4 regions of the Nesterenkonia lutea genome follow, and region 1 is predicted to be linked to each of the others. Evidence: riboswitches for the same ligand, from Rfam matches in the RefSeq annotation. Region 1 holds a riboswitch; each other region holds the start of a gene.
The links. Region 1 has a riboswitch for S-adenosylmethionine ahead of H4W27_RS09235 (O-acetylhomoserine aminocarboxypropyltransferase/cysteine synthase family protein). Riboswitches for the same ligand answer to the same signal wherever they lie in the genome.
Positions count from the first base shown of each region.

Region 1 (5,309 bases):
CTCCGGGGAGCGCGCCCTCGACGTGGATCGGCCCGGTGTTCACATGCGGGCCGTCTGCGGCCGCATCGCGCGGGTGATCACTGGCGGCGAGCTCGATGGCGTCGGTGAGCACCTGTTCGGCCGGGACACCGTGGCTGGTGAAGTATGCCAGCGGATCACGGCCCTGATCTTCGAGGATGCCCTCATGGGAGAGGGTGTCGATGACGACCTGCTCACCTGACTGGACGCGCATCACCGGAGCGTCGGCCGCGCAGGGAAGCCTCCCCCAGAAGATGTTCTCTGCGGTGGCCGGCAGATACCGGCCGCCCACGGGCAGGTGCTCACCGGGCTGAAGGATGGGCTGCGGGCTCATGGATCACTCTCCTCGTCCCGGTCAGTCTGCCCGATCAGTTGTTACAGCGCGGTGACATCCTTGGAATACCTGTTTCGGCTGAACAGCGGTTCAGAGCCGCAGCGTGGCCCGCATGGGGACCCCGAGCTGCTCTGCGCTGGTGAGGAACCCGTCGTGCCCGATCGGCGAGTGGATCATGTGAACCGAGTGGTCCCCTGGAATCGAATCTGCGATCTGCTGGGACTGCTCGGGAAGATACAGCCGATCGGTCTCCACCGCCGCCAGGAAGGGGACGGCCGTGACCCCGGCGAGCGCCTGAGCCGCTCCCCCGCGCCCCCGACCCACGTCATGGCTCATCAGCGCCTCGGAGAGGATCAGGTAGGAGTTGGGGTCGAAACGCTTGAGCAGCTTGTTCGCCTGATGGTCCAGATAGGACTCCACCTGGTAGCGGCCGCGGCGCCGTCGGCTCCAGCCGAAGGGATCTTCTGCGCCCTGGGCAGCCCGGCCGAATCGTGCGCCCAGCTCCGCCTCGGCGCGGTACGTGATGTGGGCGATCCGTCGGGCGAGTCCGAGCCCCGACTGCGGGGCAGGTCCACCGTAGTAGTCGCCCCCGCAGAAATGCGGATCGTTCTCCACCGCCAGCACCTGGGCCTGGCCGAAGGCGATCTGCTCGGCAGTCGACGCCGCACCGCAGGCGAAGACCGCCACGCCGTCGACCATCTCCGGGTACGTGGCGGCCCATTCCAGCGCGCGGGCGCCTCCCATGGATCCACCGATCACCGTGTGAAACTTCTGGATGCCCAGGGCTTCAGCCAGCCGGGCTTCCAGGTGCACGGAATCGCGAATCGTCACGAAGGGGAATCGGGAGCCATAGGGCTTCCCCTCGGGATCCAGGGAGGCGGGTCCGGTGGAGCCGTAGCAGCCGCCGACCATCGCCGGAGCGATGACGAACCAGCGCTGGGTGTCGATCGGGCGTCCCGGGCCCAGCAGGCCCTCCCACCAGCCGATGGAAGGATCTGCCGGGGTGGAGGCGACATGGGAGTCCCCGGTCAGGGCGTGCGCCACGAGGACCGCATTGCTGCCGTCCTCTTCGAGCGTGCCCCAGGTCTCGTAGGCGATGGTGACTTCGGGAAGCTGCCCACCTGTCTCAAATGTGTACGCTCCGACATCGACCGTCTTCAGCGCACCCGCGGGCCTGTCCCCAAAGTCATTCAGCACCCGATCACCCTAACCTCAGACCGCTGCTGCGGCTTCTTGCTTCGTCACATTGTCCGCACTCTGGTCCTGCTCAGAAGAGTCCTGGTCAGCGGCCTGGATCGTTGCCGCCTTCTCCAGTCCCTGGGCGAGATCGGCGATGATGTCGTCGATGTGTTCCAGGCCCACCGAGAGCCGGACCAGACCGGGCTTGACCCCGGCGGCATGCTGTTCGGCGGGGCTGAGCTGCCGGTGGGTGGTCGAGGCCGGGTGGATGGCCAGGGAGCGCACGTCACCGACATTGGCCACCAGCGAGTGCAGCTCGAGCGCGTCGACCAGCGTCTGGCCCGCACGGGCCTGCGTCTCGTCGTCGTCGCCGGCTCCACCGGCGAGCTCGAAGGCCAGCACCGCGCCGGTGCCTCGGGGCAGGTACTTCTGCGCGCGTTCGTAGCAGGGGCTCGAGGGCAGCCCGGAGTAGTAGACCCGCTTCACCGCATCATGAGCCTCCAGGTACTCGGCGACCTTCTGCGCGTTGGCGACGTGGCGCTCGATCCGCAGCGAGAGGGTCTCCAGGCCCAGGTTGATCTCGAAGGCGTTGTGCGGGGACAGTGCGGGGCCGAGGTCGCGCAGCAGCTGCACGCGGGCCTTGAGGATGAAGGAGAGGTTGACCCCGAAGATCCCCTCGGCGCCGAGATCCCGGCCGAAGACGAGCCCGTGGTAGCTCTCGTCCGGAGTGCTGAACCCGGGAAAGCGATCTGGGTGGGCGAAGTAGTCGAAGCGTCCGGAGTCCACGATCACTCCGGCGATGGCGGTGCCGTGGCCGCCGAGGAACTTCGTGGCCGAGTGGACGACGACGTCGGCCCCGAAGTCGATCGGCTTGATCAGGTACGGGGTGGTCAGCGTGGAGTCGATGATCAGCGGCGCGCCATGTTCATGGGCGACCGAGGCCACCCCCTCGATGTCCAGCACGTCTCCGCGCGGATTGGCCACGGACTCCCCGAAGAAGGCCACGGTGTTCTCCCGCGTGGCGGCGCGCCATGACTCCAGGTCATCGGGATCCTCCACGAAGGTCACCTCGATGCCGAACTTCGGCAGCGTGTGCTTGAAGAGGTTCTGCGTGCCGCCGTAGAGCGTCGGGGAGGCGACGATGTGGCTTCCGGATTCCGCGATGTTCAGCAGGGCCAGGGAGGTGGCGGCCTGTCCCGAGCCGACGGCCAGCGCTCCGACTCCGCCCTCGAGGGCGGCGATCTTGTCCTCGATCGCCTGGACCGTGGGGTTGCCGATGCGGGAGTAGATCGGGGCGATCTCTTCGAGTCCGAAGCGGCGTGCTGCGGCCGCCGTGTCCGGGAAGACGAAGGAGGTGGTCTGCTGGATCGGCAGCGCCCGTGCTCCGGTGACGGGGTCGGGGGCGACTCCGGCGTGGATCTGCTGGGTCTCGAACTGCCAGGTGCTGTTGTCGTTGCTCAAGGGATTCTCCGTTCAATGCGGTCCGAGGCGGAGCCGCGCATGAACGTCGCTGCCAGCTGCGAGAGCTTCTGGCGCTGAATCCTGTACGGCCCTGTCCTGAGGACTGGTGTAAGGGCCCGCACTGGTGTGTGGCCCGCGCTTGCCACGTCGATCACTGAGTCACGTGATCGCCGCAGCCAGGTCGTCACCCGGGGCACCCCACCGCGAACTGGAGGGTTGTCGGCCAGCAAACCGGGGTTTTGCGCTGGCACTCTTGACCTAGGGACAAGTCTGCATCGCGGAACGCCCCGGCGCAAGTGGGCCGCAGCGGTTGAGCGCAAGTGCGTCGCGACAGTTCAGCGCCAGTGCGCCGCGACAGCCGAGTGCAGCAGCACCGCGGCAGGTGGACGGATTCCGCTCGCCTAGACTCGGCCCCATGAGCGCCTCCGTCCACCATGTCCTGACAGTCCTGCGCGACTCTTTCACGCACCACGCCCTGAGCACCGAGGCCGGAGAGCTCGAGTCCCACGCGGTGGACAAGGGGCCGCTCGAGCATTGGCAGGTGCATGCTCCGCTCGCCGTCGTCTTCGCGGAATCGGCGCAGGACGTGCAGAAGCTGGTGCGCCTCTCCGCCGAGCATGGCTTCCCGGTCATCACCCGCGGGGCGGGGACCTCCGTCTCCGGCGGCGCCAACACCACTGCCGGCTCCGTGGTGCTGAACCTGACCCGCATGAACCGGATCCTTGCGATGCGGGCAGAGGACGAGGTCGCCGTGGTCGAACCGGGCGTGATCAACGCGGACCTGAACACCGCGGCGGCCGAGCATGGGTTGATGTATGCCCCCGACCCGGCCAGCTATCGCACGTCCACCATCGGCGGCAATGTCGCCACCAATGCCGGCGGGCTGCGCTGCGCCAAATATGGGGTGACCCGAGATTCGGTGCTGGCCCTGGATGTGGTGCTCGCCGACGGCACGCTGATCCACACCGGCCAGGCCACTTTCAAAGGGGTGGCCGGTTACGACCTGACCAGCCTCTTCGTCGGCTCCGAGGGGACCCTGGGGATCGTCGTGGGCGTCACCGTGCGGCTGCGACACCTGAGCCGACACACCGAGACCATCGCCGCCTTCTTCGGCGAGCTGACCACCGCCGCCCAGGGCGTGCTCGACATCGGCAGGGCCCGAGTCCAGCCCGCGATCACCGAGCTGCTGGACCACCGGACCATGTTGGCCCTGGATGAGGCGCAGGGTTCGGACCTGGCTCAGCGCGGCAACACCCTGCTGCTGATCCAGACCGACGGTCACGGTGCGAGCATCGAGGCGGAGATCATCCGCAAGGTTCTCAGCGGGCTCGGCGCCGAGGTCAGCGCTCCGGGGTCCACCGAATCTGAGCGGCTGATCGAGCTGCGCCGGCACGCCCGTGGGGACGGGATCGTCACCGAGGTCCGGGTGGGCGAGGATGTCGCGGTCCCGCGCTCGAGGCTGGTGGACTATATCCGCGCGATCGAAGATCTTGCTGAGGAGCACCAGGTCCAGCTGAAGGTCGTCGCCCACGCGGGGGACGGGAACCTGCACCCCACCTTCAGCGTCCCCAGCTCCGAGATCGAACCTCTGGCCGGTCCAGAACCGAGCGCGCAGGACCGCGAGAGCGACGACGACGGCGCCTCGTCCCAGACGGTCTCAGCCTTGTCCCGACTGCATGCCGCCCTGGACGGCTCCGTGCGGATCGCCCTGGAGATGGGCGGGACGATCACCGGCGAGCACGGCATCGGCACCTATAAGCTGCGCTGGCTGAGCTGGGAACAGTCAGCCGAGGTCATCGAGCTCCAGCGCAGCATCAAAAACGTCTTTGACCCTGACCATCGGCTCAACCCGGGGCGCGCGATCCTGTGACCGGTGCCGGCCCGGCGGGCTCCGCCGGCCCGTTTCAAGCCGCCGGTCCAGCCAGCACTGCCCGGGCGGCGGCATCGGCATCTGCCAGCGTGCGCGCGGAGGATTCGGCGTCTCCGCCGGCCTCTGCGGCGATGGCAGTCCCCCACTGCACGGAGCTGAGCTGGAGTCCGAGCACGTAGATCTCCTCCGGCTGCGCCCCGTCGGCGGGGATCAGCCGGTGCGGCGGCGGTGTGACGTCGAAGCCCTTGCCGGCCCGCGGCGCCCCGGAGGCGTCCGCGAGTTCCCGTGGCCGGGCGAGGCCGCTGCGCAGTAAGCCTGCCACCAGCGGCGAGCGGGAGAGCTGGACCCGGTTCGCCGGCATCATCGCCTCCAGCAGCCAGCGGGCCTGATAGGTGGGGGCCGCCACAGCCGGAGATTCCGCGGTGAAGCAGCCCGTCTCGCGGTCCA
Region 1 covers NZ_JADBED010000001.1:2,016,923-2,022,231, forward strand. Annotated here, with positions in the region: gene H4W27_RS09225 (acetamidase/formamidase family protein) at 1-352, opposite strand, end outside; gene metX (homoserine O-acetyltransferase MetX) at 443-1,549, opposite strand; gene H4W27_RS09235 (O-acetylhomoserine aminocarboxypropyltransferase/cysteine synthase family protein) at 1,565-2,992, opposite strand; SAM riboswitch class IV at 3,123-3,251, opposite strand; gene H4W27_RS09240 (FAD-binding oxidoreductase) at 3,408-4,862, shown strand; gene H4W27_RS09245 (FAD/NAD(P)-binding protein) at 4,897-5,309, opposite strand, start outside.

Region 2 (5,309 bases), 210 kb from region 1:
CAGCCACGCCTGGGCCAGTGCGAGCCGGAGACCGGAGAACACGCTGGGCACCACGGCGGGAAGCTGCACCGTCCCCAGCAGCCGCACTCCGTGGAAGCCGAAGGCGCGCCCGGCCTCGACCAGCTGAGCGTCCACATGGCGCAGCGCGGAGTGGATCGCGGTGAACACCGGGAAGAACGCGCCGATGGCGATCAGGATGACCTTTGAATCCTCATCGATGCCGACCCAGAGCAGCAGCAGCGGCACCCAGGCCAGGGACGGCACTGCCCGGAACGCGCCCACTGTGGGATGCAGCAGGCCGTCGGCGATGGAGGAGAGACCCAGAAGCGCCCCCAGCGCCAGTCCCAGGACGGCGCCGATGGCGAAGCCCAGCAGCACGCGCTGCAGAGAGATCGCCATGTGCTCGAAGAGCTCGCCCGATTCGAAGAGTCCCAGCCCGGCGCTGAACACCGCCTGCGGTGCGGGCAGCTGCACCTGGCTGAAGGTGCCGGTGACATCGGTGGCCAGCCACCACAGACCCAGCAGCAGCACCGGGACGACGGCGCCGATCAGCAGTCCGCCTCCCGGCACCTTCCTGGTGAGCCGGTTGCGGCGTCTCGGGGGCTTCGGGGTGGCATCGGGCACCGAGGCACCCGTGACGTAGAGGGTGTCTGTCACTCTTCGGTCTCCTCGATGTCAGCCTCGTCTGCGGCGTCCTCGGTGCCCTCGGCGTCGGTTGCTTCGCGGTTCTCGGCGAACTCGGGATGGAACAGCGACTCCAGCGCCTCGTCCACGTCATCCTGGCTGTCCACGTCGCCGTTCTCCACGAAGAACGGTCCGGCGGCCTCCATCGCGGCGTAGACGTCATCGCCGGGCACCGGATCGATGTCGAAGTTCGTGCGCTCGGTGATGACGGCCTCGGCGATCTCCGGCTCGATCCCGGCGTACTCCGCGAGGATCTCTGCAGTGCCCTCGGGGTTCTCGGTGGCCCATTCACGCGCCTGCTCGTAGACGTTGACCACGATCTGGGCGATGTCGGGGTGGTTCTCCACGAAGTCACCGGTCGCGTTGACCACCGAGTAGGTGTTGAAGTCGACGTTGCGGTAGAGCAGCTCGGCGCCGTCGGCCTCTGCTCCGGCCATGATGGGATCGAGGCCGGCCCAGGCGTCGACGTCGCCGTTGGCCAGCGCCTGGCGTCCGTCGGCATGCTGCAGGGCCTGGATCTCCACGTCGTCCACGCTGAGTCCCGCCTCCTGCAGGGAGCGAGCCATGAAGAAGTAGGGGTCCGTCGCCGGCGTGGCCGCGATCGATGCACCCTCGAGATCCTCCACCGATTCGATGTCCGAATCCTCGTTGATGACCAGGGCAGACCACTCAGGCTGATTCTCGATCATGATCGTGTGAGTGTCCGCGCCGACCGCGCGGTTGAGCAGCGCCGCGGATCCGGCGGTGGAGCCCACGTGGATGTTCTCGGCCCGGAGGTTCTCATTGGCGACGTTCGAGCCCTGGGACTGGACCCATTTGACGTCCACGTCGAGTTCCTCCAGCTCCTCCTCCAGCCAGCCGTTCTCCAGGATGATCAGGCTCAGCGGGTTGTAGGTGGCGAAGTCGATGTTCAGCGTCTCGAGCTGCTCGTCCTCGCCGCCATCGCTGCCGCAGGCGGTGGCGAGCAGGGCGACGGCGGCGGCGACCGAGACGGCCTTCGTGGCCGAGCCGCGGGAAGTGCCGAACGAGTGGGAAGCGGTGGTGCTGGGCATGGAGCGCCTTTCGGTTCTTCAACGGTGCAGCTTCGGATGAAGCTTCAGTGGTTATGTTCAGGGTTGGGCTTCAGCGAGCGGGGTGCCGCCGCGCGCATCCGCCCCAGGGCGGGCCGGCGGGCTGCTCGGATCGACCTGCGGCCCTCGGCGTGCGGAGAGGCTCCAGACGGCGACGGCGACGGTGCGGAGGTCAGTGGGTGTGGGAGTCCACGCCGAGGCCGGAGAACAGCTCCCCGCGCAGGGCAGCGAGCTCTGCGGAGGCGCGGTCTCGGGGGCGGGTTCCCGGCACTTCCAACAGCCGCGCGATCGTCGCACCTTCGGCTGCTGCGGGATCCTGCGGATTCCGGCCGAGCAGCAGGACCCGGTCCGCGAGCTGGAGCGCCTCGTCCACGTCGTGGGTGACCAGCAGCACAGTGGTGCCGGTCTGTGCATGGAGGTCGAGCAGCAGGTCCTGCATCTTCAGCCGCGTGAGGGCGTCCAGGGCGCCGAAGGGCTCATCGAGGAGCAGCACGCCGGGACGCCGAGCCAGTGCCCGCGCCAGTGAGGCGCGCTGGGCCATGCCCCCTGAGATCTCCCGCGGCCGCAGCGAGGCCCGGTCGCGAAGCCCTACCAGTTCCAGCAGCTCATCCACGCGTTCGCGCCCCTCGGCCTTGGACAGGCTGCGCGGCAGGCCGAGACTCACGTTCTTATAGATCGAGCGCCAGGGCAGCAGGCGCGGCTCCTGGAAGCCGACGGCGGTGCGCTCGTCATAGCGCTGCACCGGTGATCCGTCGATCAGGATCTGACCGGTGCTGCCGGTGTCGAGACCTCCGACGGCGCGCAGCAGAGTCGACTTCCCGCAGCCCGAGGACCCGAGGATGGCCAGCACCTCGCCGGGAGCGACGGTGAGACTGACATCGCGCAGCACGGTGTGCTCACCGAAGGAGCGACCGACGCCGTCGAGTCGAACATCGAGCGAGGTGTAGCCGGGTCGGCCGGTCGATGCCGCGCCGGAGCCGGAGGCGGGGGCACTGGAGCCGGTGGCAGCACCGGGTGCCGTCACGTCGTCCTCGGTCAGGGTGGAGGCAGGCGAAATCATCAGAGGAATACTCCCATCGATCCTGGCGGTAGCACCCGGCGAACAGGCACCTGATCAAGGTGCCCATACCCGGGTTGCTGCGGCGTCGACGAGCCAGATCTCTCGGCCGCTCGGGATGGTACGTCCACCAGGATACGCACAGGCCCAGAATCTGATCAAAATTGATTTCATTGGGTGAGACAAAACGACACAAAGAGCGTGGTCGTGCCCGGCCGGTCAGCGCGAGGCGCGGTGCAGCAGCTGGTCGATGATCGGATCGTTGACCCGCCGAGCCGTGCCATAGGCCGGGTAGTGGAACTGCATGAGGTTCGCATAGGGGTTCACGTCCAGCACCACGGCCTCCGCCGCACTTCCCAGATCCGGTGCGAGCATGTCCACCGCCCCCGCGCCCAGGCCGGGAACAGCCAGGAGCCCGTCTGCGGCGAGGTCTCGGAGCTCATCGCTGAGCAGCTCCAGGACATCGACGGCGAGCCCTCCGCCTCGAGCGGTGTCTGCCGTCGGGGTCAGGAGCTGCAGCGCGCCGCGCTCCGGAACGGTCTGCATCGTGATCCCCATCGGAGCGAGGAACGCGTCGGTGACTCGGGGCTGCCGGGCGGAGAGGTAAGCGTTGGGCCGGCGCCGCTCGAGCTCCGCGGCGGCGAGTTCTCCCACAGTGCTGAGTCCGTCGCCGATGACGTAGAACGGGACGCGGGCGACGGCGGCGACCACCGTCTCGCCGACCACATAGGCGCGGATGTCCAGGCCGGGCCGGTGCTCCTCCACCATGATCACGTACCGCGCGCTCGAGGTGGCCGAGCGTGCCGCCATCGCCGAGGTCCACGCCTGGCGCAGCTGCTCCTTCGTGGTCACAGCGGTGGTGATGCCGCGGCCTGCGCGCCCAGCGGAGGGTTTGACCGTCACCGGCCCGCCGGACTTCTTCAGATGCTGCACGGCGCGGCTGAACTCGGTGGGATTGATCGCCCGGCCCCTGGGGGTCGGGACCTCGGCCGCCTGCAGGTACTTCTTCGTCATGGCCTTGGAGGCGGAGACTCGGCGGGCCTGGTGGCTGACGAGGGAGGTCACCACAGTGTCCATCCCGCCGACCACCATCCCGGCGAGGAAGAAGAGGACGTTCGAATCGTTGATCTTGGTGATCGTCATCTTCTTGCGCCGGGCGGCGCGGTGGAGAAGCATCTCGTGGTCCATGATGTTCTGCCAGCGGTGCAGCTGATCGAAGGCCGGTTCGAGCTGCTCGGCGATGAACGTCTCGAGGGCCTGCGGCTCCGCGTCGAGCTCAAGTGCTGGGCGAGCTCGCCGGTCGGCCTCGGTCTGCCCGGGCTGGGTCTCCACTCTCATGGGGCTCAGATTATCGTGATGCACGAAGCAGGATCTCCTCAGCGATGGCCCCTGCGACGTCACGGGAGTCGCCGTAGGCGGGGAAGTGCGCGGGACTGATGTCTGCGTCAGGCAGAACTGCCCGGACGAAGGCTCCGTCGGCAGACCCCAGGTCGGGGATCTCGAGGTCGACGGCGGCCGCGTTGAGCCCCGGCACGGCGGCCACGGCCTCCACGGCCAGTTCATGCAGCGATTCGTGGATCGCTTCGGTCACGTCGACGCTCAGGCCTCCCGTGCGCATCTCCAGCGAGTCTCCCAGGCGCACCAGCTCCTGCGCCTCGGGAACCCGGGCGAGCTCCTCCGGCTGTTCGTGGAGGGTGGGCTGTGTCGCCTGCGTCGGAGGCGCGGCGAGCAGAACGTGCCTGCCGCGCGCCTGCGAGTCTCGTGCGATGAGTTCACGCAGGGTCGAGCGTCCGTCGCCCAGGACCATGGCGGGAAGCAGAAGCAGCGCCGCGCACACCCGGTCACCGACGACGAAGACACGGACGCTGCTGCTGAGCGTGACCGCGGCAGAGGCTCCCGGGGAAGATTCCTCCGCGGAGCCGGGCTCGTCTTCGGCGGCCCGCGGGTCCTGTGCCACAGCGATGTCCTGGATCTCCAGATGCCGACGCAGCAGCGTCGGGTCCGCGGTGATCCTCCGGGCATGAGCGCTGACCAGCGTGGTGACAGTGGCGTCCATGCCGCCGACCACGACCCCGCCGAAGACGAAGACGAGACTGCGCTCGCCCACGGGCCGAAGCTCCACTCGGCGCCAGCGCAGCGCCTTCCGAATCAGCTGGTCGTGCCGCGGCACCTCGGCATGCTCGTTCATCGGCTGGGTCGAGAGCGTGTCGATGATCAGGCGGGCGTCGGAGGTCTCAGGCGGCATAACTCTCAGGATATAGGTAGGCCGTGGAGCCGACCCCATGCAGTCCAGGGCGGCCCCACGGCCAGCTGCGCTCGTCAGCGCGGAGTCTCAGCTGCGGGAGGGGCCGGAGCCGTTGTTCGAGCCGGAGCCTGAGCCGCCCGTGGAGGGTCCGCTGCCTGATCCGCCCGTGGAGGAGCCTGAACCGCTGCCGGAGCCGCCTGTCGCGGGGCCGCTGCCGCCTGTGGAGGATCCGGAGCCGGAGCCGCCTGTGGAG
Region 2 covers NZ_JADBED010000001.1:2,223,192-2,228,500, reverse strand. Annotated here, with positions in the region: gene H4W27_RS10170 (ABC transporter permease) at 1-657, opposite strand, end outside; gene H4W27_RS10165 (aliphatic sulfonate ABC transporter substrate-binding protein) at 654-1,736, opposite strand; gene H4W27_RS10160 (ABC transporter ATP-binding protein) at 1,927-2,814, opposite strand; SAM riboswitch class I at 2,825-2,936, opposite strand; gene H4W27_RS10155 (ATP-binding protein) at 3,031-4,149, opposite strand; gene H4W27_RS10150 (hypothetical protein) at 4,160-5,056, opposite strand; gene H4W27_RS10145 (hypothetical protein) at 5,144-5,309, opposite strand, start outside.
Region 2: another riboswitch for S-adenosylmethionine. It lies ahead of H4W27_RS10160 (ABC transporter ATP-binding protein); the one in region 1 lies ahead of H4W27_RS09235 (O-acetylhomoserine aminocarboxypropyltransferase/cysteine synthase family protein).

Region 3 (5,309 bases), 840 kb from region 1:
CTCGCGAACTCTTCCCCGTAGCGGGTGGTGACGTTGACCCAGTCCGCGAACAGGGTGCCGGTGCTGTAGTACTTCTTGCCGTCGAGTCGCAGCGTCCCATCGGCGTGACGGCTCAGAGTGGTGGTCTGCTTCTCCCAGCTTTCAATGCCCTGTTCGCTCTGGGCGTTGCCGATGATCGCGCGATGCTCCACGGCCTGATTCGACCAGAAGGCCCTCTCCGCGGAATCGCCGCTGCTCAGGTGGGCTTCCAGGAACGCGAAGTGGCCGCGCCACAGGTGCGCCACGTGCGGGTCAGACTGGGCGAGGTCGATGAGCAGCCGGAACAGGGTCTGCGCCGGGACGCCTTCTCCTCCGAGATGGCGAGGGACTCGCAGGGCGCCGAAGCCGGCGTGCCGCAGCCACTCGACCTGTTCGAACGGAAGGATCCGTCCTTGTTCACGCTCGAGGGCGCCCTGCGCGATCCGGTGGAAGACCTCGGCGTAGCGTTCATGGAGTTCCGGGTAGCCCGGGGCGGCGTCGGTGTGCAGGTCTGGGTGATGAAGTGTCATGGTGATCCTCAAGTGAAGGGTTCGGGGCCGGCGGGGATCGCTCAGGCTGGGGTCAGGCGCGCGCCGAAGGGTGCGGCCGGGAGCTTCAGGTTGGAGGGATCCAGGTAGCGGCTCGAGGGGTGTGTGCTGTGGGGGCCGGGTCCTGCGCCGAGCAGGCGCTCGCGGAGGGTCTGGCCGGGCGTGTATTCGGTCCGGGCGAGGCCTCGTCGCTGGAGCACCGGGACGACCAGTTCCACGAAGTCCCTGATGGTGCCGAAGCTGATCTGATTGCCGATGTTGAAGCCATCAAGACCAGACTCGTGAGCCCAGTGAGTCAGCGCATCCGCAGCCTGAGCCCCGGTGCCCACCACGCGGAGACCGTTTCTGGCTCGTCCACCGGCCCCGGCTGAACCGCGAAGGTCCTTGACCCGCTGGCCCTCGCGCCACCCGCGGATGAGGATCTCGTGACCGGGGTCTCGGCGACGGATGATGTCAGCGACGAGCTCCTCGTGCGGATACCTTTCCAGGCCCGGGATGCGCCCGTTCTTCTGCAGGGCGGCCCAGTCGCTGCGGCAACGGTCGATCTCCGCGGCCTTCGCGTGGGCCTGTTCCTCGGTGGGTGCCACGATGACCTGGGCCGCGGCCAGGAAGCGCAACTGATCCGGATCTCGTCCTGAAGCGGCGGCGTGCGACTTGATGGTCTCCACATTGGCCCGGATCGCCTCCGGTGAGTTCCCACCCAGGAACACCACCTCGGCATGTCTGCCGGCGAATGCCATCCCGGTCAGGGAGCTCCCCGCCTGGAAGATCACCGGCAGGCGCTGCGGGGACGGTGCCACCAGATGTGGCCCACGCACCGAGAAGTGACGGCCCTTGTGGTCGATGTAGCGCACCTTGTCCGGGTCTGCCCAGGTGCGAGTCTGGGTGTCACCCAGGACCGCGTCGGAGTCCCAGGATCCCAGGAGCAGCTTGTAGACCACGTCGAGGAATTCGTCCGCGATCTCATAGCGCGTGTCGTGCTGGACCTGGTCCGGGAGTCCGAAGTTCTGCGCCGCGTTCTTCAGGTACGAGGTCACCACATTCCAGGCGATCCGCCCTTCGGAGAGCGCGTCCAGGGTCGCGAGGCGACGAGCGAAGGCGAACGGCGGCTCGTAGGTGGTGGAGAAGGTGGCGGCGAGCCCCAGGTGATCGGTGGATTCTGCCAGTGCGCCGAGGAGGATCAGCGGGTCCAGAGCAGGTATCTGGTACCCCTGGCTCACCGGGCTGCGCAGCCCGTCCTCGGCGCTGTCGTAGGCGCCGACCACATCGGCGAGGAACAGCTGGTCGAATCGACCCTGCTCGAGAATGCCGCCCAGCTCCCGCCAGAAGGACAGACTGTCGACGCCGTGGCGCCGGTCCTCAGGGTGAGTCCACGTTCCGGGCGAGAGGTGCACCACCGAGCCCATCTCGAAGAGGCTCAGTATCAGCGGACGGTCATGACGAGTCATACATTCCTGCCTTTCTCCATCGGTCCTGGCGGGAGCACCGTATCGACGTGAATGTTCACGACTTGGGTTGCTGCGACGTCACTGAGCCAGATCTCTCAGTCGCTCTTGATGGTTGATACAGCTACGAGACTAAGCCCGCGGAGGCGCTTTGTCACATATTAAGAATTAAATGTTCATATAACATTTTTAGGGGCTTGGAGTGGCTCAGTCGCGAGGGAGAAGGTTCTCTCGCCCGCCGGAGACCCACGCGGGATCGAAGCTGCGATCACCGTGGACCCGTCCCGCGAGAGCATCAAGCTCCCCCGAGATCTCACCGGTGAGCTCCAGCTGCGCGGCCCCGCGCTGCAGCTCGTCCCAGTGCGACGCAGACCGGGTCCCAGGAATGGGGGAGATCGCGACGCCGCGAGCCTGGGCCTGCTGGTAGAGCCAGGCGATGGCGAGGCCGGCGGTGGGCAGCTGGAGACGCTGCGCGTTCAGGCGCAGTTCACCGGCCAGCGCGTGGTTGTGCTCCAGGTTCTCCGGCCTGAACCAGGGAAAGGACCTGCGTGCGTCCTCCGCGGGCAGAGCCTGGGCGTCGAAGTGGTCGGTGAGGAGACCTCGGCCCACGGGTGAATAGGGGACGAACCCGATGCCGAGCTCCGCGCAGGCCGGCAGGACATATTCCTCGACGTCGCGGGCGAAGAGGCTCCATTCGCTCTGCACGGCGGTGAGGGGGTGCACTGCATGTGCCCTCCGGATCTCCTCAGCCGTGGCCTCGGAGAGTCCGATCCGCCTCACCTTGCCAGCGGTGACCAGGTCGCTCAGCGCGCCCACACTCTCCTCGATCGGAGTCTGCGGGTCGACTCGGTGCAGGTAGTACAGATCAACGTAGTCGGTGCCCAGACGCGCGAGGCTCAGGTCGATCTGTTCTCTGATGTAGGCGGCATCTCCCCGCGCCCGGCGTCTGCCGACCCCTGCGCCCTTCTCGATGCCGACCTTCGTGGCGAGGACGAACTGCTCCCGGCGGTTCCGCAGGAACTCACCGACCAGACGCTCACTCTCGCCATCGCCATAGATGTTGGCCGTGTCGAGGAATGTGATGCCGCGATCGGCCACATGCTCCAATATCTCCTGAGCCCCCGCGTCGGTGACGGATCCGTAGGCTCCGGCGAGGGACATTGCACCGTAGCCCAGTGACGAGACCTCCAATGCATGGCGGCCGTCTCCCAGGGTGATGGAACGTAGCGTCATCGATGAATCCTTCTGCTGTTCGGGGCTGCTGTTCGGGCTGTTCGAGCTGTTCTGCGGGGCCGCACCTCGGGGCAGGAGCCCTCGGCGCCGTTCATCGACGCATGACCTTGCGTGCCGCCCAGTTGCCCACCAGCTGGAGCGACTGGACGAAGACGATCACCACGATGACCGCCAGCCAGGTGACCTCCGGGCGGAACCTGTTGTAGCCCTCGACGATGGCGAAGTTGCCGATGCCGCCGCCGCCGATGATCCCTGCCAGAGCCGACATGTCGGTGAGCGCGATGATCACAAAGGTATACCCCAGGATCAGCGGGCCCAGCGCCTCCGGCAGCAGCACGGTGAGGATGATGCGCCGCCGGGAGGCGCCCATGGCGCGGGCGGCCTCGATCACGCCGGGATCGATGGAGACCAGGTTCTGCTCCACGATCCGCGCGATCGCGAAGGTGGAGGCCCAGATCATGACGAAGATCACCGCGTCATTTCCGATCCCGGAGCCGATCACGAAGATGGTGACCGGCTGCAGCGCCGCGATAAGAATGACGAACGGCACCGGACGGATCAGGTTCACGATGAAGTTCATCGCCATCCAGGCAGGCTTGTTCGAGAGGAGTCCGCCCTCTCGCGTGGTGTACAGCGTGAGTCCGATGGCGAGTCCGATCAGCCCGCCGAGCAGGAACGCCCACGCCACCATATAGATGGTGTCGAAGATGGCCTCAACCAGCTCGGGCCCGTAATAGCTCCAGTCCAGAGCCTGGTATGTGTCGATCACGCGTCCACCTCCTGCACTTCCCCGGCGGCGTCGAGCGCCGCGACGAAGGCTCTCACTGCTTCGGGATCACCTTCCACGGCCAGGGTCAGCAGTCCATAGGAGGCGTTCTTGGTGGTGCTCATGCCTCCATGAACGATCTCGAACGAGACTCCATGGGACGCGGCCTCTCCCAGCACCGCGCTGACCGCGCCTGCGTCATGCAGCGAGACCACGATGAGTCGTCCGGAGCTGTGGCGACGAATCCATTCCACCTCCTCGACCGAGGGACGGTTCTTCAAGGCCGCACCGACGAAGCTGGCATCCTTCGTCTCGCGCGGACTGGAGAAGACGTCATAGACGAGCCCTGTCTCGACGATTCGCCCGTTGTCCATCACTGCGACTCGGTCAGCGATGGACCTGATGACCTCCATCTCATGGGTGATGGCCACGATCGTGATGCCCAGCTCTTCATTGGCTCGACGCAGAAGTCTCAGCACCTCGCCGGTGGTGTTGGGGTCCAGCGCCGAGGTGGACTCGTCTGCCAGCAGAATGTCCGGCTTAGCGGCCAGGGCGCGGGCGATGCCCACCCGCTGCTTCTGACCGCCCGAGAGCTGCTCGGGGTGCTGATCTGCCTTCTCGCTCAGACCCACAAAGTCCAGCAGCTCCTCAACCCGAGCGTCCCGGTCGGACTTCTTCCAACCGGCCACCTTCAACGGATACGCCACATTGCCGGCGACGTTTCTGGAGTGGAAGAGGTTGAACTGCTGGAAGACCATGCCGATGCGGGATCTCACCTTGGCCAGCTGGCCTTCCCGCATCGCAGAGATCTCCTGGTCCAGCACGTGGATCGAACCGGCGGTGGGACGCTCGAGTCCGTTGATGAGCCGGATCAGCGTGGATTTCCCGGCTCCGGAGAACCCGATGACGCCGTAGACCTCACCGCGGTCGACGCGCAGACTGACGTCGTCGACCGCGGTGACAGTCTTGTCTCCGGTTCCGAAGGTCCGCGAGACATTGCGGAATTCGATGAGCGGGCCGGAGCTCACGCGTCGTCGTCCTCCTCGTCGGGCTCGTCTGACTCTTCGTCCGTGCCGGACCCGCCATCTGCACTCTGCAGCGAGTCCTCATAATCGACCAATGACTCCTGGAGCTGCTCGGGAGTGACCTCGGAGGCTGGGACGGAGGTCCCGGCCGAGAGCTCAGCCTCGATCTCCAGCACCCGCTCATCGTGATAGACCGCCGCGATCTCGCGAAGCGCCTCATTGTCGCTGTCCTCGGCGCGGGTGACGAAGGCGTTGATGTACGGGAACGCCGCGG
Region 3 covers NZ_JADBED010000001.1:2,853,745-2,859,053, forward strand. Annotated here, with positions in the region: gene H4W27_RS13025 (acyl-CoA dehydrogenase family protein) at 1-548, opposite strand, end outside; gene H4W27_RS13030 (NtaA/DmoA family FMN-dependent monooxygenase) at 590-2,014, opposite strand; SAM riboswitch class I at 2,028-2,129, opposite strand; gene H4W27_RS13035 (aldo/keto reductase) at 2,219-3,244, opposite strand; gene H4W27_RS13040 (methionine ABC transporter permease) at 3,336-4,013, opposite strand; gene H4W27_RS13045 (methionine ABC transporter ATP-binding protein) at 4,010-5,038, opposite strand; gene H4W27_RS13050 (MetQ/NlpA family ABC transporter substrate-binding protein) at 5,035-5,309, opposite strand, start outside.
Region 3: another riboswitch for S-adenosylmethionine. It lies ahead of H4W27_RS13030 (NtaA/DmoA family FMN-dependent monooxygenase); the one in region 1 lies ahead of H4W27_RS09235 (O-acetylhomoserine aminocarboxypropyltransferase/cysteine synthase family protein).

Region 4 (5,309 bases), 220 kb from region 1:
TGAACCCGGCGTCTTCGGGGCGTGGGGAGAGCACCGTGGACCCGGATTCGGACTGCCACCAGGTGTCCACCATGGGAAGTGCCGGCTGGCCGGCGTCGTCGGTGGTGTCTCGGCCGATCTGCCGACGGATCCACTGCCAGGCCTCGGGGTTCACCGCCTCGCCCACGGTTCCGGCGAGCCGGATGGAGGAGAGGTCATAGTGCTGCGGGACGCCGTCCGGGAACCAGCCCATGAGCGAGCGGACCAGCGTGGGGGCGGTGTAGTACGTGCTGACCCTGTGCCGCTCGATGATTTCGAAGTGCCGACCCTCGTGCGGGGTGTTCGGGGTGCCTTCGAAGATCACCTGGGTCGCGCCGGCGGCCAGCGGGCCATAGATCTCGTAGGTATGGGCGGTGACCCAGGCCAGGTCCGCCGTGCACCAGTGGACGTCATTCGCGCGTCGCGCCGGGTCCGGATGGGCGAAGAGCCGCAGATACGTGTAGAGCGCTCCGGTGAGGTAGCCACCGGTGGTGTGGACCAGGCCCTTGGGCTTGCCGGTGGTGCCAGAGGTGTACATGATGAACAGCTCGGTCTCGGCATCGAAGAACTCCGGGCTGTGCTCGGTCGAGGCGGTCTCCACCACCTCGTGCCACCAGAGATCGCGCCCCGGGGTCCATTCCACGGCTGAGTCGGTGCGCCTGATCACCAGGACATGTTCCAGATCTCCACCGTGCTCCACAGCGGCCTCGGCCACCGCGGCGTCAGCGTTGGCCTTCACCGGGACCGCCTTGCCGCGTCGGTACTGACCATCGGTGGTGACCAGCAGCTTGGCTCCGGTGTCCTCCACGCGGAACTTCAGCGCCTCGGCGGAGAACCCGCCGAAGACCAGCGAGTGCACGGCGCCGATCCGCGCGCAGGCCAGGGTGATCACGATCGTCTCCACGAGCACGGGCAGGTAGACCACCACACGGTCCCCACGCGTGATGCCCATATCGGTCAGCGCGTTCGCCGCCTGGTTGACCCGGCGGCCGAGTTCGGCATAGCTGACGTCTTCGCGGTCTCCGGGCTCACCCTCGAAGTGCAGGGCGATGCGTTCACCGCGTCCAGCCGCGACATGGCGGTCCACGCAGTTCACCGCGGCGTTGAGCGTTCCGCCCTGGTACCAGCTGATCTCCGGGCCCCGCCGGATCGCCGGGTTCGGCGGGACCCAGGAATGCGTCTGCTCCCAGGGTGTCTCCCAGTCCAGCAGGGTGGCGGCCTCGGTCCAGAAGGCCATGCGCTCGTCCTCGTTCACCGGGTCGGACCAGTGATGGACATCTGCCCGCAGCGGATCCGTGGAGGCGAGCGCGGCACGTCCTGCCTTCACCGAGGGCGCGCCGGAGGGCAGGGCAGGGGTGTGGTGGGTGGTCAACAAAAGGCCCTTCAGGGTCAGCTCAGCGGGGTCAGGGTCTTGAACTCATGCTGGTGGAAGACCAGTCCGGCGGCATCTTCGGTGAAGTCCAGATCCAGGATCTCGAGCACGATGATGTCGTGGTCCCCGGCCCTGACCTGGTCATAGATGCGGGTGCGCAGCCACATCGGCACCCCCTCCAGGAGCAGCGCAGAGCCGTGCAGCTGATAGCCGACCCCGGTGAAGCGATTGGCCCGGTCCTTGGAGGCGATCTGGCGGCACAGCCCGTACTGATCCCGACCGAGCACGGAGATGCCCAGCTCGCTGCCGCTGGACTGCAGCTTCGGCCAGGTGGAGGAATCGTGCTGGACGGCCAGGGTGACGAGCGGCGGCTCCAGCGAGACGCCCACGGTGAAGGTCGAGGCGATGATCGCCTCGGGGGAGCCGTTGACCTCAGCGCCGACGGCGACGACACCCTGTGGAAACTGGGCGAGCGCATGGCGCAGCGCAAGAGAGTCCACGCGGGATGTGGCGGGAGCTTCGAGAGTACGAGCAGGGACAGACATGCAGATCAACTCCATCGGTCCTGGCGTTAGCACCCGGCGTATCCGGGTTGCTGCGGCGTCTCTGAGCCAGATCTCTCAGCCGCTCGGGATGGTTACAGGGCAACGCTACGCGCTGGTCCCATCGACCAGCAATATTTGTTCGCACTGTGAGACGTCGTATGACGTCCGGTCGCCGAGTTGCAGAAACTGTGTTCAAGGACCGGCGTATGAACACAGCAGGACACCTGGCGTCATGATCATTTGACGAAACCCGTCGTTCGTCCTCTATATTTGGGTCCATCACCATCCAGAGCGACTGAGGGATCTGGCCCGTCGACGTCGCAGCAACCCGGGACTGCCGGGTGCTAACGCCAGGACCGATGGAGGAAAGTATGAACATACATCTGCCTGTGTCCCAAGAGCTGCGCGACGCCGTCGAGCGTGCCGGGCTCTCCGCGCTGGACCGGGAGCTCAACCGCGACCTGGCCCGTGACCAGGTGCGCGACCTGGCCGCAGCCGGCATCGGCAGACTGCGACTCCCGGCAGCCGTGGGCGGTTATGGCCTCGACTGGGTGCAGACCACCGAGGTCCTCCTCGAGCTTGCGGCGGCAGACAGCAACCTTCCTCAGGTGCTGCGCGGACATCTCGCGGTGCAGGAGGACCTGCTGTGGCGCTCAGCGACAGAGCGTCCAGAGACCGAGCAGAGTGTGCAGCTGTGGCTGGGCCGACTCGCTGCGGGGGAGCTGGTGGGAAATGCGTGGACCGAGCCGGGCAAGGGAGGCTTCCATCGCTCCGGGACAGTCGTCAGCGAGACCCCGGCAGGGCCCGTGGTCAACGGGGTGAAGTACTACACCACCGGAGCGATCTTCGCCGACTGGCTGGATGTCACGGCCCGAGACGAGGCCGATAATGAGCTTGCCGTGCTGGTGCGTCGGGATCAGCCCGGGGTGCAGGTCGAGAACGACTGGGACGGTTTCGGCCAGCGGACCACGGGCTCGGGCACCGCGAGACTCACCGATGCCGCCGTCGAGACCGCAGAGCTCCGCGGTCTCACCGACCGCTTCCCCTATCAGACCGCGCTCTACCAGCACATCCTGCTCATCGTCCTGGCGGGGATCGTGGAGGCCGCCGCGCGCGATGCCGCGGCGCTGCTGCATGAGCGCCCGCGGACCTATACGCACGCAAACACGCGGACTCCGCGCACGGACCCGCAGCTGCTTCAGGCCATCGGCGAAGTGGACGCGGTCGCCGCGCTGGCCCGAGCGCAGGTGCTGCACACCGCGTCACACCTGGATGCCGCCTATGCCGCGCGCACAGGCAGCCCCGAGGAGGCGATCGGCGCCGCGAACGCGGTGGAGCTGGCCACAGGACGGGCGCAGGTCGCGCTGCACCGGCCCGTGCTTGAGGCGGTCACCCGCATCTTTGATGTGCTCGGCGCCTCAGGAGTGAGCCAGGCCCGCGGACTGGACCGCCATTGGCGCAATGCGCGCACGGTGACCAGCCACAATCCCTGGGTGTACAAGGCGCGGATCGCCGGCGATCACCGCGTCAACGGCACCGAACCGGTCCGGCTGTGGAGTGTGGGCGAGCCCGATGTTCCGGCGGTCACCCAGCTCGCCTGACGCCGCCTCCGTCTTTCCAACGCCGCGCTGTCCTCAGACGCTGCAACGTCCTCAGCCGTTCCACCGCCCCGCCGGTCCTCGGCTCCGGGCAGGCGCCTCTGGCGGTCTCGGCACAGCACCCCGCCCAGTCCTTGCCCCCGCCCGACCTCGCAGCCCAGCCCGACCTCACAGCCCCGCCCCTCACTGCCCAGGAGAACCCGTGTCACATCCTTTGAACACCACAGCGGAGCCCCGCACACACTGGACCGGCGGGGCTTCCGCCGCAGAGCTCGAGGACTGGAGCTCCATCGCCACCCACGTGGCGCAGACCCTTGCCGGTGATGCCGTGGAACGAGACCGCGCGAATGAGACGCCCTACCGCGAAGCTCGGCTGCTCAAGGCCTCTGGGCTGGTCACCCTGCTGGTGCCCGAGCAGTTCGGCGGCGGCGGCGGCCATTGGGCCACGGCGCTGGAGGTGATCCGCATCCTGGCCCGCGCGGATGCCTCCATCGCCCAGCTTCTGGCGTACCACTACATCAACGAGGCGAACATCCTCTTCAGCATCCCCGAGCCCAGAGACCGCGAGCGCTGGTTCCGCGCCACGGCACAGGGGCAGTGGATCTGGGGGGATTCGGTCAATCCCACGGATCCGGACCTCACACTGGTCCCCACCGAGGACGGCTACCGGCTCAACGGCCGAAAGCGATACTCCACGGGCTCCGCCGTCGGCGATGTGCTCCTGGTCAATGCGCGGGTCTCCGAAGGTCCCGAGACCGGCCGCATCCTCGCCTTCGTCCTGGAGCACGGACGCCGGGGGGTCACCTATGTCGACGACTGGGACTTCCTGGGTCAGCGGCTCTCCTCCTCGAACACGGTGACCTACAGCGATGTGCTGGTGGGCGAGGACGACGTCCTCGGCTTCCTCACGGAGGAGCCCTACTCCGCGCTGGTCACCCCGGGGATCCAGCTCGCCTTCGGCAATCTCTACCTGGGCATCGCTGAGGGGGCGCTCGCCAAAGGCCGGGAGCTGATCAATGCCCGTCCCAATGCCTGGTTCCTCTCCACGGCCTCGAAGTACCGGCACGATCCCTTCGTCCAGCGGCTGGTCGGGGAGCTCAAGGCGAACACGGCCGGGGTCGCCGCGCTCGCCGAGCGGGTGAATCGGCGCTTCGAACACGTGCTGACTCTGGGGGAGGAGGTCACCGACACAGTGCGCGGCGAGCTCGCCATCGAGATCGCCGAGCTCAAGGTGATCTCCTCGGATGTCGCCACCCGCCTGACCCACCAGATATTCGAGGCCACCGGCACCTCGTCCACCGCCTCCAAGCATGGATTCGACCTCTACTGGCGCAACATCAGGACCCATTCGCTGCATGACCCCGTGGACTACAAGAAGCTCGAGGTCGGCGCGCACTTCCTCAACGGTGAATTCCAGCCCATCTCTCTCTACACGTGAACCGGAGTTCAGCCATGACCCGCAGACCACTCATCCTCTCGGCCTTCCTGATGAACACCACGAGCCACATCATCGGCGGCGCGTGGCGGCGCGAGGAGGCCGAACAGCACCGGTTCAACGAACTCGGCCACTGGACCTCGCTGGTCAAGAAGCTGGAGGACGCCGGCTTCGACATCGCGTTCTTCGCAGACGTGGTCGGACTCTACGGCGACCATGAGGGCGGCTGGGCCTCCCATGTGCGCCGGGGCCTGCAGATCCCCGCCAACGATCCGCTGGTGCTGCTCTCTGCCCTGGCAGCTGTGACAGACAGGATCGGTCTGGCCCTGACCTCCTCGGTC
Region 4 covers NZ_JADBED010000001.1:2,234,705-2,240,013, reverse strand. Annotated here, with positions in the region: gene acs (acetate--CoA ligase) at 1-1,255, opposite strand, end outside; gene H4W27_RS10210 (flavin reductase family protein) at 1,408-1,935, opposite strand; SAM riboswitch class I at 1,944-2,030, opposite strand; SAM riboswitch class I at 2,215-2,301, shown strand; gene H4W27_RS10205 (acyl-CoA dehydrogenase family protein) at 2,307-3,536, shown strand; gene H4W27_RS10200 (acyl-CoA dehydrogenase family protein) at 3,736-4,971, shown strand; gene H4W27_RS10195 (NtaA/DmoA family FMN-dependent monooxygenase) at 4,986-5,309, shown strand, end outside.
Region 4: another riboswitch for S-adenosylmethionine. It lies ahead of H4W27_RS10210 (flavin reductase family protein); the one in region 1 lies ahead of H4W27_RS09235 (O-acetylhomoserine aminocarboxypropyltransferase/cysteine synthase family protein).